2 regions of the Micromonospora sp. WMMD558 genome follow, and region 2 is predicted to be linked to the other one. Evidence: riboswitches for the same ligand, from Rfam matches in the RefSeq annotation. Region 2 holds a riboswitch; the other holds the start of a gene.
What was found. A riboswitch is a leader RNA that binds a small molecule or an ion and turns the genes downstream of it on or off. The one in region 2 is predicted to bind S-adenosylmethionine.
Positions count from the first base shown of each region.

Region 1: linked by a shared signal. The riboswitch ahead of ACN26Y_RS22005 (ABC transporter substrate-binding protein) and the one ahead of ACN26Y_RS10055 (aminotransferase class V-fold PLP-dependent enzyme) in region 2 are both predicted to bind S-adenosylmethionine.

Region 1 is NZ_CP186061.1:4,645,914-4,653,180, reverse strand. It holds gene ACN26Y_RS22020 (slipin family protein) at 115-966, opposite strand; gene ACN26Y_RS22015 (glycoside hydrolase family 15 protein) at 1,044-2,876, opposite strand; gene ACN26Y_RS22010 (RraA family protein) at 3,070-3,762, shown strand; SAM riboswitch class IV at 3,844-3,956, shown strand; gene ACN26Y_RS22005 (ABC transporter substrate-binding protein) at 4,182-5,021, shown strand; gene ACN26Y_RS22000 (amino acid ABC transporter permease) at 5,111-5,884, shown strand; gene ACN26Y_RS21995 (amino acid ABC transporter ATP-binding protein) at 5,881-6,612, shown strand; gene ACN26Y_RS21990 (peptidoglycan recognition protein family protein) at 6,745-7,267, shown strand, end outside.
Region 2 is NZ_CP186061.1:2,055,299-2,062,565, forward strand. It holds gene ACN26Y_RS10035 (glycerol-3-phosphate dehydrogenase/oxidase) at 1-755, shown strand, start outside; gene ACN26Y_RS10040 (hypothetical protein) at 842-1,363, shown strand; gene ACN26Y_RS10045 (FAD-binding oxidoreductase) at 1,416-2,810, opposite strand; gene ACN26Y_RS10050 (FUSC family protein) at 3,072-4,277, shown strand; gene ACN26Y_RS10055 (aminotransferase class V-fold PLP-dependent enzyme) at 4,287-5,549, opposite strand; SAM riboswitch class IV at 5,594-5,715, opposite strand; gene ACN26Y_RS10060 (PrsW family intramembrane metalloprotease) at 5,880-7,267, shown strand, end outside.

The DNA.
Region 1 (7,267 bases), 2.6 Mb from region 2:
CCCAGTGGTAGCAGGTACCCGCAAGCTCACCGGCCGGTGACCGGGGTGGGACGGCGCGCGTCGTACCTCCACGGCGGGGGCCGGGAGTGACCCGTCGGACCCCGCCCGCCCGGTCTACCGGCGCGGGCCGCCGTCGCCGCGGTGACCGTCGCCGGGCAGCGGGCCCACCGGCTCCGCCACGACCTCGCCCTGGTCGGCGGACGTGGTACGCGCGTACTTGTCGAAGAAGCGCAGCAACTCCACCGGGAACGGCATCACCAGCGTGCTGTTCTTCTCCGCGGCCACGTCCGACACGGTCTGCAGCAGCCGCAACTGGTACGCCCCCGGGGTGCCGGCCATCATCCGGGACGCGTCGGCCAGTCGCCGGGACGCCTGGTACTCACCGTCGGCGGCGATGACCCGCGCCCGCCGGTCCCGCTCGGCCTCGGCCTGGCGGGACATCGAGCGCTTCATCCCCTCCGGCAACGCGACGTCCTTGACCTCGACCCGCTCGATGTTCAGCCCCCACGGCTCCTCGGTCGGGGCGTCGATCACCGACTTGAGGTCGGCGTTGACCCTGTCCCGGTCGGAGAGGAGGATGTCCAGGTCCACCTTGCCGATGACCGACCGCAGCGCGGTCTGCGAGATCTGCAGCACCGCCGCCGGGTACTGGCGCACGTTCACCAGGGCCTTCACCGGGTCCACGACGCGGTAGTAGACCACCGCGTCCACGGTGACGGTCACGTTGTCGCGGGTGATGACGCCCTGCGACGGCACGTCGATCACCGTGGTCTGCATGCTGACCCGGACCATCCGGTCCGCGACGGGGATGATCAGCCGTAGGCCGGGCTGCCGGACGGGCTGCACCACGCGGCCGAACCGGAACACGACACCGCGCTGGTACTGCTGCACGATCCGGATGCTCAGCACGCCGAGCAGCACCAGGACCGCAAGCGCGATCACCACGCCGATGACACCGCCTACCATGAAACCCCCGATCGGTACGCCTCCGCGGCGGCCCTTTCCCGCTGCGGGGCGGAATAGTCCTCGGGAAACCGGCCGGGTCACGCGTGGGAGTCGAGCAGCCGGTCGAGGTTCACGGCGGTGCTGATCAGCGACAGGTGGCTGAAGGCCTGCGGGAAGTTGCCGGTCTGCTCGCCGCTGGCCGCGATCTCCTCGGAGTAGAGGCCGAGCGGGCTGGCGTAGGTGAACATCTTCTCGAGGGTCAGCCGGGCGTCGTCGAGCCGGCCGGACTCGGCGAGGGCCTGGACGTACCAGAACGTGCACATGGTGAAGGTGCTCTCGCTGCCGGCCAGGCCGTCCAGTGCCGCCTCCGGGTTGTAGCGGTAGACGAGGCTGTCGGAGACGAGCTCGGCGTCCATGGCGCGCAGGGTCGACTGCCACATCGGGTCGGTCGGCGACACGAAGCCGACGGCGGGCATGGCGAGCAGCGCCGCGTCCAGCACCTCGGTGCCGTAGTGCTGGACGAACGCCTGGCGGCCGGGGCGGAACCCCCTCGCCATGATCTGGTGGTAGATGTCGTCGCGGACGGCCGTCCAGCGGTTCGTGTCGCCGGGGCGTCCGTGCCGGTGCGCGAGCCGGACGGCCCGGTCGAGGGCGACCCAGGACATCAGCCGCCCGTACGTGAAGTCGTGCCGGCCACCGCGGGTCTCCCAGATCCCGTCCTCGGGCTGGTCCCAGTTGTCGCAGAGCCAGTCCACCAGGCGCGCGGTGTTCCGCCAGCCCTCGTGGCCCGGCTGCAGTCCCTGGCCGTCGGCGACGTGGAGAGCGTTGAGCGCCTCCCCGTAGATGTCGAGTTGCAGCTGGTTGGCGGCACCGTTGCCCACCCGCACCGGCGCCGAGCCGCGGTAGCCCTCGAAGTGGTCGAGCATTTCCTCGGCGAGGTCCGGTGAGCCGTCGACGCGGTACATGATCTGCAGTGGTCGATCGCTCTCCCCGGCGTCCCGGACTCGGTCGTTGACCCAGCGCATGTACTGCATCGCCTCGTCCTTGAAGCCCAGGCACAGGAGCGAGTGCACCGAGAAGGACGCGTCGCGGATCCAGGTGTAGCGGTAGTCCCAGTTGCGGACGCCGCCGATGTGCTCGGGCAGCCCCGCGGTGGGGGCGGCGATCAGCGCCCCGGTGGGCGCGTACGTCATGAGCTTGAGGGTCATCGCGGACCGCTCCACCATCTCCCGCCAGCGGCCGGTGTACCGGGAGCGGCCCAGCCAGCGCCGCCAGAAGTCGCGGGTCTCCTCGAGCAGCTCCCGCGCCTCGCCGGGGCTGTAGGCGCCGGGCGGATCCGGCGATTCGCCGGTCTCCAGGTGGATGCCCCCGGCCTCGCCCTCGTGCAGGGTGGCGATGAGACACAGGCCGTCCTCGCTGCGCCGGCGTTCGTGCTCCTCGGACAGCCGTTCCGCGTAGCGGATGGGACTCAGGGCGAGGGAGAGCGTGGAACTGCGCAGGATGCTGCCGTTGGGGTGCACCTCGAGCTGGTAGGCATCACGGCCGTAGTTGAACCGGGGCCGGCAGTCGAGCCGGAACCGCATGCTGCCCCGAACCATGCGGAGCAGCCGCACCAGGCGGTGCCGGTCGGTCGGTCGGTCTCCCGCCACCGGCATGAAGTCCACCAGCTCACCCACGCCGTCCGCGCTCATGAACCGGGTGATCAGGATCGCCGTGCCGGGCAGGTAGAGCTGCTTGCTCACGTAGTCGACGCCGTCCGGCACGATCTGGAAGTAGCCACCCCGGTGCCGGTCCAGCAGTCCGCCGAAGATGCTCGGCGAGTCGAACCGCGGGGCGCAGAACCAGTCGATCGTGCCGTCCATGCTCACCAGCGCCGCGGTCTGCAGGTCGCCGATCAGCCCGTGCGCCTCCACGGCAGGGTACGAGTCCACCCGACCTCCCCAGGTCCCTTTCCGACCGCGCGACTACCCCCGACCTCGCCCGGCACACCTCGCATCGGGTCCGGGCACGGAAGCCGGCGCGAGCCGGTCCGGGCTCGGGCCAGCGGCCGGAGATTGGATCTCGCTCCGCCACCGCTGTCCGTCCCTACGATGGGTGCTCGACCGCCCCGAGGGAGGACGTCGGATGCCGGAGCCGTTCACCGACCTGTCCACGCCGCTGGTGGCCGACGCGTGCGTACGGCTGGGGGTGCCGCTGCGGGCCGCGCCCGCCGGGATCCGGCCGGTCGTCGCCGGCCAGCGCCTCGCGGGGCGGGTGCTGCCGGTCCGCCACCACGGAAGCGTGGACGTGTTCCTGGAGGCGTACACCCGGGCGGCGCCCGGTGAGGTGCTGGTGATCGACAACGCCGGGCGGACGGACGAGGCGTGCGTGGGTGACCTGGCGGTGCTGGAGGCCGCGGCGGCCGGGGTCGCCGGGCTGGTGGTGTGGGGCCTGCACCGCGACACCCCCGAGCTGGTGGAGATCGGCGTGCCGGTCTTCAGCTACGGCGCCCTGCCGCTGGGCCCGATGCGACTCGACGACCGGGATCCCGAGACGCTGACCAGCGCCCGGGTCGGCCCGCACGTGGTCGACGGCGCGGACCTGGTGCTGGCGGACGACGACGGGGTGCTGTTCGTCCCGGCCGCCCGGGCCGAGGAGGTGTCCGCGACCGCCGAGCGGATCCGCCGCACCGAGCGCGTCCAGGCCCAACGCATCCGGGCCGGCGAGACGCTGCGGGAGCAGACCGCCTTCGCGGAGTACCTGGCCCGCCGCGACGCCGACCCGGGGTACACGTTCCGGGCGCACCTGCGCCGGGTCGGCGGGGCCATCGAGGAGTGACGAATCCGCAGGCCCGGCGGCACGTGAGGGTGGTCATAACGGCTGGACGGCGGATCGTCACGCGCTGCTAGTGTCGGTCCAGGTCATGAGCGCCAGCGTGAAGCCCCGGCTTGCTGGCCGGCAACCCTCGTCCACGTAGGGGTGCCCCGGGTGAGGACCGGGCACCGGAGCGGGCTCCGGTGCAAGCGTGGCCTGGCACCCCAGGTCAGCACCGACCTGGAGGAGAGCCGTGTCCGTCCGCACCGTCGCCCCGCCAGCCCTGACCCGGCGTCGTCACGTCGACATGATGCGGGTCTGCAGCGCCGCGTGTAGCTGAGCGCCCCACTCCCTCGCACCGAACCATCCCAGCGGTCCGCCCACCGGCGCACCGCCGGCGGCGCACGCCCGTGCCCGCCCGGACAACCCTCTCGGAGACACCTGTGCGATTCCTTCCTGCCCTGACCCGGGCCGCCGCCCTCGCCGTCGCCGCCGTCCTCGGCGCCGCCACCCTCACCGCCTGCGGCGGTGACGACGCCACCGGCTCGGCGAACAACCCGTACGGCCTGCTCCAGCCCGGCGTGCTGCGGGCCGGCACGCTCACCGACGCACCGCCGAACGTCTACCTGAAGGACGGGACGTTCACCGGTTTCGACAACGACCTGCTGGTCGCGGCGGCCGACCGGATCGGCCTGAAGGTGGAGTTCGTCGGCACCGACTTCTCGGCGCTGCTCGCCCAGGTGGCGAACCGCAAGTTCGATGTCGGAAGCTCGTCGATCACCATCACCGAGGCGCGGAAGAGGACCGTCGACTTCGGCAACGGCTACGACTTCGGCTACTTCGGACTCGACGTACCGGCCGGCTCCACCATCACCGGCTTCGACCAGCTCGAGGGCAGGCGGGTGGTGGTCGTCCAGGGCACCGTGCAGGACGACTACGCCACCCGTAAGGGCCTCGACCCGGTGCGGGTGCCGGACTACAACGGCGCGATCAACCAGCTCAAGGCGGGCACCGCCGACGCGTGGATCGCCCCGGCGGAGATCGGCGACGCGTCCGCCGTGGAGAGCAACGGCAAGATCAGGGTGGCGGCCAAGGAGCTCAGCCCGGCCCCGACCGCGTACGCGTTCGCCAAGGACAACGACAAGCTGCGCGCGGCCCTCGACAAGGCGCTCGACGAGGTCATCGCCGACGGCACCTGGAGCCGGCTGCAGCAGCAGTACTACCCCGGCCGACCGATCCCGCCGGACTTCAAGCCCGGCAGCGGCACGGTACCGGTCGGCTGACAAGGAAGGGCCCCTTGTTAACGCCTGGCGAGGTGAAGGGGCCCCTTCTTAACAGGAGAGAGCGAGCGGGGCGGTAGGAGAGGCGACTGATGGATCCGTTGAGCACCCTGTGGGAGACCTTCTTCGACTGGGACTCCATGCGCGAGGCGCTGCCCGAGATGCTGACCGTCGGGCTGCCCAACACGCTGATCCTGGCGGTCTCCGCCGCCCTGCTCGGCTCGGTGCTGGGCATGCTGCTGGCGGTCGCGGGCATCTCGCGTACGCGATGGTTGCGCTGGCCGGCCCGCGTCTACACCGACGTCTTCCGCGGCCTGCCGGCGGCGGCGACGATCCTCCTGATCGGCGTCGGGCTGGCGCCACTGGGGATGGAGGTGTGGGGCCCGAACCCGTACCCGCTCGGCATCCTGGCGCTGTCGCTGATCGCGGCGGCGTACATCGGGGAGATCTTCCGGTCCGGCATCCAGTCGGTGGAGGCCGCCCAACTGGACGCCGCCCGGGCCCTCGGCTTCTCGTGGGCCGAGGCGATGCGGGTGGTGATCATCCCGCAGGGCGTCCGCCGCGTGCTGCCCGCGTGGGTCAACCAGCTCATCGCGCTGATCAAGGACTCCAGCCTGGTGTACTTCCTCGGCCTGCTGGCCAGCCAGCGGGAGCTGTTCCGGATCGGGCAGGACTACGCGGCGAACACCGGCAACCAGTCGGCGCTGCTGCTGGCCGGCCTGTTCTACCTGGCGCTGACCGTGCCGTTGACCCATGCGGTCAACTGGATCGACCGGCGGCTGCGGCACGGGCGTCCGGCCGGCCCACCCGGTGACGAGGACGGCGACCTGGCGCCCGCCGGCGCGGTGGAGGGGAGCCCCCGATGAGTACGTCGGTCAGTGTGAGCCTCCGCGACGTGCACCTCGCGTTCGGCGCGAACCGCGTGCTGCGCGGCGTCGACCTGGATGTGCCGCGCGGGGCGACCGCCTGCGTGATCGGCCCGTCGGGCTCCGGCAAGTCCACGTTGCTGCGGACGGTCAACCGGCTGATCGAGCCGGACCGCGGTGACGTGCTCCTCGACGGCCGCAGCGTGCTGGGCGACGACCCGGACCGGTTGCGGCAGCGGGTCGGCATGGTGTTCCAGCAGTTCAACCTGTTCCCGCACATGAGCGTGCTGCGCAACGTCACCCTCGCGCTCCGGCGGATCCGGAAGCTGTCCGAGGACGAGGCCGTCGCGGTGGCCCGGCACGAGTTGGACCGGGTCGGCCTCGCCGCCAAGGCGGACGCGCGGCCGGCGCAGCTCTCCGGCGGGCAGCAGCAGCGGGTCGCCATCGCCCGCGCGCTGGCGCTGCAGCCGCAGGTGATGCTCTTCGACGAGGCGACGTCGGCGTTGGACCCCGAGCTGGTCAAGGGCGTGCTGTCGCTGATGGCGGAGCTGTCCGCGGGGGGCATGACGATGGTGGTGGTCACCCACGAGATGGGCTTCGCCCGCGAGGTGGCCGACACGGTGGCCTTCATGGACCGGGGCGTGGTGCTGGAGGCGGGGCCACCGGCCGCGGTGTTCGATTCCGCCCGGCATCCGCGCCTGCGCCGGTTCCTCTCCCAGGTCCTCTGACGAGGGTCCGATCGGCACAGGACCTAGCGCTGCCGGCGTCCTGGCAATATTCTCCACCTCACGCCCGGCCTTTGGAGCTGGTTTTCACGCGGCTCACTCCCACCCCCGCGTGCCGGGCGCGGAGGAGATGCCATGCACGTCGAGCAGAGCGAACTGGACCGACGCACGCTGCTGCGGGCCGGCCTCGGCGCCGCCACCGTGGCGGTCGTCGGCAGTGAACTCGCCTTCCCGGCCACCGCCCACGCCGACCCGGGCGCCGACCTGGACTGGATCTACAGCTGCGACGAGTGGGGCGCCCGGCCACCCAAGGACCCCCTGGTGGTCAGCGCGATCCCGACCAACAAGATCATCGTGCACCACATGGCGTTCCCGAACGTCACCGACTACAGCGAGGCGCAGGCCATCAAGCTGGCCCGCGACTGCCAGAACCTGCACATCGACGGCAACGGCTGGTCCGACACCGGCCAGCATTTCACCGTCAGCCGCGGCGGGTACGTCCTGGAGGGACGGCGGGGCAGCCTGGAACGGCTCCAGGCCGGTGACCGGCAGATGGTCTCCGCGCACTGCCCGGGCGAGAACGGCCGCGCCATCGGCATCGAGAACGAGGGCACGTACGTCACCGAGACGCCGCCCGAGGTGCTGCTCGACTCGCTGG
Region 2 (7,267 bases):
CCGACATCGAGGGCGTGTACGCGGGCCTGCGACCGCTGCTGGCCGGCGAGGCGGACTCCACGTCGAAGCTGTCCCGGGAACACGCGGTGTTCGAGCCGATGCTCGGCCTGCTGCTGGTGGCCGGCGGGAAGTACACGACCTACCGGGTGATGGCCTCGGACGTGGTCGACCGGGCCGCCCACCGGATGGGGTCGGTGCGTCCGTCGCGCACCGCCGACCTTCCGCTGCTCGGCGCCGACGGGTACGCGGCGATGTGGCGGGACCGGGCCGACCTGGCCCGCCGGCACGCTGTTCCGGTCGGCGTGGTGGAGCACCTGCTGGAGCGGTACGGCACGCTCACCCTGGAACTGCTCGCCCTGGTCGACGCGGACCCGCTGCTCGCCTCACCGCTGGCCGGCGCGCCCGAGTACCTGGCCGCCGAGGTGACCTACGCGGCCCGCGCCGAGGGAGCGCTGCACCTGGAGGACGTGCTGACCCGGCGTACCCGGATCTCCATCGAGACCGCCCACCGCGGCCTGGAGTCCGCCGAGCACGCCGCGGAGCTGATGGGTGCGGTGCTCGGCTGGGACGCCGAGGTGCGGGCGCGGGAGATCGCGCACTACCGGGCGCGGGTGGAGGCCGAGCGGAACTCCCAGCTCATGCCGGACGACGCGACCGCCGACGCGGCCCGGCTCGGCGCGCCGGACGTCCGGGGCTTCGCCGCGGACCGCGGCGGGGACGGCGACTCGGTTGAACTTCCGTCCTCGTCCCGCTGACCGATCCACCCGGGGAACGTCCATCATCGATGCCCGACCGGTCGGCGGGTTACGTGCGCTACCTACGGTGGGGTAAGTTTCGGCGCGTGCTTTCCGCATCCTGGTCGCGTCCGGTTCAGCTCTCCGTCGCCACGCTGCTGGCAGTCGTGCTCGCCGGCTGCTCCGGAGCCGATGCGGGAGGCTCGCCGAGCCCGGACCCGTCGGCGCCGCCCCAGCAGCAACTCGGTAACGCGGCCACCATCAGCGAGGGCCGGGTCAGCCTGCTCCAGAAGCTGGGCGAGTCGGGGCCGCTGCGGACACTCAATGTGGAGGTCGACGGCCGGTGGGAGTGCGTGGACTGCGCCGGCGACGGGGTGACGTCGGCGGGCGCGCTCACCGCGGAGCAGCTCGCACGCCTCCAGAGGTTGCTCGCCGACCCGGGTCTGGCGAAGGAGACCGATCAGGCCCGTCAGTACCGGGTCACCTGCATCGACGCGTTGACCTCCAGCCTGCTCACCGCGTCCGGCCTGATCACCTCCCAGGACTGCCCGGGCGAGGAGAAGCCGCCGATCGCCCACGAGATCCTGCTGCTGCTGACCCAGGCCACCCCGGCCGAGCCGACCTCCTGAAGCCGGCGCTGGGCGGTACCCGGGTGGCGCGTCCGACGCGCGGGCCGGCGGGTCAGAGGACCTTGCCGGGGTTGAGCAGGCCGGTCGGGTCGAGCGCGGCCTTGATCGCCTGGTGCACCCGTACGCCCACCGGGCCGATCTCGCGGGCCAGCCAGTCCCGCTTGAGCAGGCCGACCCCGTGCTCGCCGGTGCAGGTGCCGCCCAGGTCGAGCCCCAGCCGCATGATCTCGTCGAAGGCCCGGCGGCCGCGTTCCAGGCTGGCCGGATCCGCCCGGTCCACCACGATGTTGGGGTGCAGGTTGCCGTCGCCGGCGTGACCCACGACGCCGATCGGCACGTCGCACTCGGCGGCGATCCGCGCCACCCCGTCGAGCATGGCGGCCAGCGCCCCGCGGGGCACCGCCACGTCGTCGATGACCAGCCCGCCGTTGCCGGCCGGGTACGTGTCGGCGGCGAACTTCTCCATCGCCGGGTGCGCCAGCCGCCGCGCCTGGAGCAGCGCCGCCGCCTCCACCGCGTCGGTGGCCGCGTACACCTCGTCGGCGCCGGCCGCCTCGCAGACCGCCGCGAGGCCGGCCAGGTCCTCGGTGGCCCGCGAGCCGGTGTCCACGGCGGCCAGCAGGAGCGCCTGCGCGTCCGTCCGCAGCCCCATCGGGCGGTACGCCTCGATCGCCCGCAGGTGCGTCTGGTCGAGCAGCTCCAGCAGGCTGGGGGAGAGCCCCTGGGCGGCGATCTCCGCCACGGCGGCGCCGGCGGCGGTGGTGGAGGGGAAGACCGCGACCATGGTCAGCGACTCCGCCGGGGCGGGACGCAGCGCGACGGTCACCTCGGTGATCACGCCGAGGGTGCCCTCGGAGCCGACGAAGAGCCGGGTCAGGTCGTACCCGGCCACGCCCTTGGCGGTCCGCCGGCCGGTGCGCAGCACCTCGCCGGAGGCGAGCACCACCTCCAGGCCGAGCACGTACTCGGTGGTCACGCCGTACTTGACGCAGCACATGCCGCCGGCGTTGGTGGCGACGTTCCCGCCGATGGTCGATGACTCCCAGGAGCCGGGGTCGGGCGGGTACCACAGGCCGTGCTTGGCGACGGCGGCGGCGAGCGTCGCGTTGACCACCCCGGGCTGCACCACGGCGATCCGGCTGACCGGGTCGATCTCCAGGATCGCGTCCAGCGCCGCCGTGCTGATCACCACGGCGCCGTCGACCGCGTTCGCCGCGCCGGCCAGCCCGGTGCGAGCTCCCTGCGGCACCACGGGTACGCCGTGCCGGGCCGCCGTCCGGACGACAGCCGCCACCTGGGCGGTGTCACGCGGACGGGTGACCACGAGGGGCGTGCCGGAGGCGCAGAGGTCCGCCTCGTCCCGTTCGTGCATCCGGAGCAGGTCCGGATCGGTCAGCACCGCGTCGGCGCCGAGCGCGGCACGCAGTTCGTCGAGGAGGGGACCCATGCGCCGAGGCTACGACCCGGGCCAACTGATCATCAACCCGCTCCCCGCCCTCACGATCTTGTACTTCCGGCCCCCGGATCCCCTCTGACGACCTCGCCAGCGGTCGAGGAGACCGGTCCCGCCGGCGAGTCCGCCGCGTACCCTGAGCGGGGACGCTTCGGATACCGCAGGGATTGGGACGGCTCGGCACGGGTAGTACCCGCCGTGGCCCGGAACGACCGACCCTCGATGGCGCAACGGTTCGGGTTGCGCGGCGGCGGCGTGGACGTCGACGGCGCGCGGATCGCCGAGGCGGTGAACCAGCTGCACCACCGTGGGAAGGCGACCCTGCACGACCGCCTGCACCGCGTCCGCATGGCGATGGGCCTCGCCGTCCAGGCCGGACTCGCCGCCGGGCTGTCCTGGCTCGCGGCGCACGAGCTGCTCGGCAACCCGCAGCCCGTCTTCGCGCCGATCTCGGCGGTCGGCACCCTGGCCGTCTCGGTGGGCCAGCGGTTCCGGCGGACGGTCGAGCTGATCGTCGGGGTGGCGGTCGGGGTGGCCCTCGGCGACCTCCTCATCTACCTGCTGGGCACCGGCGCCTGGCAGCTCGGCCTCGTCGTGACCTCGGCGATCATCCTGACCGTCTTCGCCGGGGCCAGCGTGGCCATCGTCATCCAGGCGGCGGCCACCGCCGTGCTGATCGTGACGCTCAGCCCGCAGACGGAGAACCTGGAGATACCCCGGTTCGTCGACGCGTTCGTCGGCGGTGGCATCGCCCTGCTGGTCACCGCGTTGCTGCTGCCGCTCAACCCGCTGCGGGTGCTCAACCGGGCCGCCCGCCCCGCGCTGGACCTGCTCGCCGCGCAGCTCGACGGCGCCGCCGACGGGCTGCGCGAACGGGACCGGGACAAGGTCCAGCGGGCGTTGGAACGGCTGCGCGACAACAAGGAGGAGCTGGCCGCGTTCGGCGAGGCGATCGAGGGCGCCAAGGAGACCGCGATGCTGTCGCCGGCGCGCTGGCACCGGCGCAACGAACTCGCGCACTACTCGGAGGCGGCCGACCCGATCGACCGCGCGATGCGCAACAGCGGCACCCTGATCCGGCGCGCCGTCACGCTCATCGAGGACGAGGAGCCGATCCCCGACCCGATGCCGGACGCGGTTGCCCACCTCGCCGAGTCGGTGCGGCTGCTCAAGCACGAGTTCGCCGTCGGGGAGGAGGCCGAGAAGGCCCGCGAGCGGTCACTGCGCGCGGTCAGCGAGGCCGGCCGCGCGTACGCGGAGGGCGTGGGCTTCTCCGGCAGCGTGGTGGTCGCGCAGGTGCGTACCACCGCGAGCGACCTGCTGGTCGCCTCCGGCATCAGCCAGGAGGAGGCGAACCGCTGGATCCGTCGGTCCTTCGGCGAGCTGGAGCAGTCGCCGGGGCGGCCGGCCGAACCGGCGGAGGGCGGCCCGAAGCCGCCCACCGCCCCGCCGATCGGCTGACCGGAGGGTTCAGCCCAGCGTGGCGAGCGCGGCGAGCAGCGCGTCCACGTGCTCCTCGGTGCTGCCCAGGCCGATGCTGGCCCGGAGCGCCGTCGGCGGCAGGTCACGCCGGCCGCTGCGCCCGGCCGCCTCGGTGAGCAGGCGGCGGGCGAGCGGGTGGGCGCAGAACAGGCCGTCGCGTACCCCGATGTCGTGATGCGCGGCGAGGTGGGCCGCGACCTCGGCCGAGTCCCGGCCGGCCACCACGAACGAGGCGATCCCCACCCGCGGCGCGTCCGGGCCGAAGGTGCGCAGCTCCACCACGTGCGGCAGCGCCGCGATGCCGTCGCGCAGCCGGGCCAGCAGCGCCTGCTCGGCGTCGTGGAGCGCGGCGCGGTCGGCTCCGCTGAGCGCGCCGCACACCGCGGCGAGGGCCACCGCGCCGAGGAGGTTCGGGGTGCCGGCCTCGTGCCGGGCCGGCCCGGTCGCCCACCGGACGTCGTGGGTGGCCGCCCCGACGTGGCTGGTCGCCCCGCCACCCGCCAGGTACGGCGGTGCCGCGTCCAGCCAGTCGGCCCGCCCGACGAGGACGCCCGCGCCGAACGGCGCGTACAGCTTGTGGCCGGAGACGGCCAGGTAGTCGACGTCGAGAACGTGGAGGTCGACGGGGGCGTGCGGGGCGAGCTGGGCGGCGTCCACCGCGATCCGGGCCCAATGCCGGCGGGCCACCCGGGCCAGCTCGGCGACCGGCCACCGCTCGCCGGTCACGTTGCTCGCCCCGGTCACCGCGACCAGCACCGGCAGGTCCCGGTCGGGGGTGGTGCCCCGGCGCAGCTCGCCGAGGGCGGCGTCGAGCGCGCGGACCGCCCCGGCCGGGTCCTCCGGCACCGGCAGCCGTACCGAGCCGCGCGGCCAGGGCAGCAGGTTGGCGTGGTGTTCCCCGCCGAACGTCACCACCGTGGCCCCGGGCGGCAGCGCCCGGGCCAGCAGGTTGAGCGCGTCCGTGGTGTTCCGGGTGAAGACCACGTGGTCGTCCGCCCGGGCGCCGACGAAGTCGCCGACCGTCTGCCGGGCCCGCTCGTAGGCCAGCGTGCAGCGCCGCGACAGCGCCCCGGCGCCCCGGTGCACGCTCGCGTACCAGGGCAGCAGCTCCGCCACCGCGTCGGCCGCGGCCCGCGCGCAGGGCGCGGTGGCCGCGTAGTCGAGGTTGATCTGACCGGGTACGCCGAGCACGTCGAGCGGCCCGGCCGCCGCCCGCGACGGCACCGGCGGGGGTACGAGAGTGAGGGTCATGCGGCACCTCCGGGTCCAGGGACCCCGGGTGGGCACACGGGCGGGGTCCGCGCTTGCCCAGCACACGGATCGGGCCGGGCCCGGTCATCACCCGGGGCACCCCACCGCGAACCTCGACGAGGGTTGCCGGCCAGCAAGCCGGGGCTTGACGCTGGCGCTCGTGACCTGCCGGCAGCATAGCGGTCCCCGGTGCGGCCGGTCCGGCCGGCCGGCGGTCCGGCCGGCCGGCGGTGCGGCCGGTCCGGCGGGCCGGCGGTGCGGCCGGTCCGGCGGGCCGGCGGTGCGGCCGGTCCGGCGGGCCGGCGGGCCGGCGGTGACTACGCTGACGGCATGGCCGACACCCCGCCCGGCGCGGCCCCGCCGCCGCCGACCGCCGCCCCTGTCCCCCCGCCGGCCGAGGGCCTGACGAAGGCCCCCCGGCGTCGGGTCAGCTGGGTACGCGCCCTGGTGCTGGCCGTGGTGATCCTCTTCATCGCCGGCTGTGCGGTCTTCATGGTCTGGACCCTCGGCGAGAGCCTCGGCGGCGAGGCGCTGCTGATCGGGGTCATCGCGGCGGTCCTGCCGGTTCCGGTGCTGGTGTCCTGCTTCCTCTGGCTCGACCGGTACGAGCCGGAGCCACTGAAGTACCTGATCTTCTGCTTCGCCTGGGGGGCGTTCGTCTCCACCGCCGCCTCCCTGACGGTGAACAACTTCGCCGCCGACTCGTTCGAGCGGCTGAACCTCCCGACCACGCTCACCGCGGTGCTGGTCGCGCCGTTCATCGAGGAGTTGACCAAGGCGCTCGGGCCGATCCTCCTGCTGATCTTCCGGCGCCGGGAGTTCTCCGGCATCACCGACGCCCTGGTCTACTGCGGGCTCTCCGCGATCGGCTTCGCCATGGTGGAGAACATCCTGTACCTCGGCGGCTACGGGTACGCGACCGGTGTGGAACGGTACGGCCCGGCGACCGGGACGCAGCAGGTCATCGCGATCTTCATCGTGCGGATCCTGCTCTTCGGGTTCGCCCACCCGCTCTTCACGTCGATGACCGGCGTGGGCCTCGGCATCGCCGCCCGTGCGGCCGACCGGCGGGTACGGGTGCTCGCACCGGTCGCCGGCCTGCTGCTGGCGATGATGCTGCACGGCGCCTGGAACCTGCTGCCCACCCTCACCCAGGCCACCGGCCAGCCGCTGATCCTGCTGTACGGCTTCATCGGCGTGATGGTGCCGATCTTCTTCGGCATGGTGGGGCTCGCCGTCTGGCTACGGTCCTGGGAGGGGCGGCTCACCGAGCGCACCCTGCCGGACTACGTCCGGGCCGGCTGGCTCACCCCGCCGGAGGTGGCGGCGCTCAGCAGCCTCGGGCGCCGGCACGCGGCCCGGGTGTGGGCCAAGCGGGTAAGCGGCGACGCGGGCCTGAAGGCGATGCGCGGGTACCAGTTCGCGGCGACCCGGCTCGCGCTGCTCCGCGACGAGATGCGGCGCGGTCTGGACCGCCGGCCCGTCGACCGGGAGCGGGCGGCCGCGGAGGAACGGCACCTGCTCCAGACGATCGCCGGCTACCGGGCGTACTTCGTGGGCCGGGATCCGCAGGCGCCGGTCGGCGTCTGGGACGGGCACCGGTACCACCTGCGCTTCCCGGACGGCTCCCAGCGACCCGTGGACGCCCCGGACGAGCCGGTCGTCCCGATTCCCGTCGTACTGGCCCCGCCACCCCCCGCTTTCCCGCCCGGCTACGG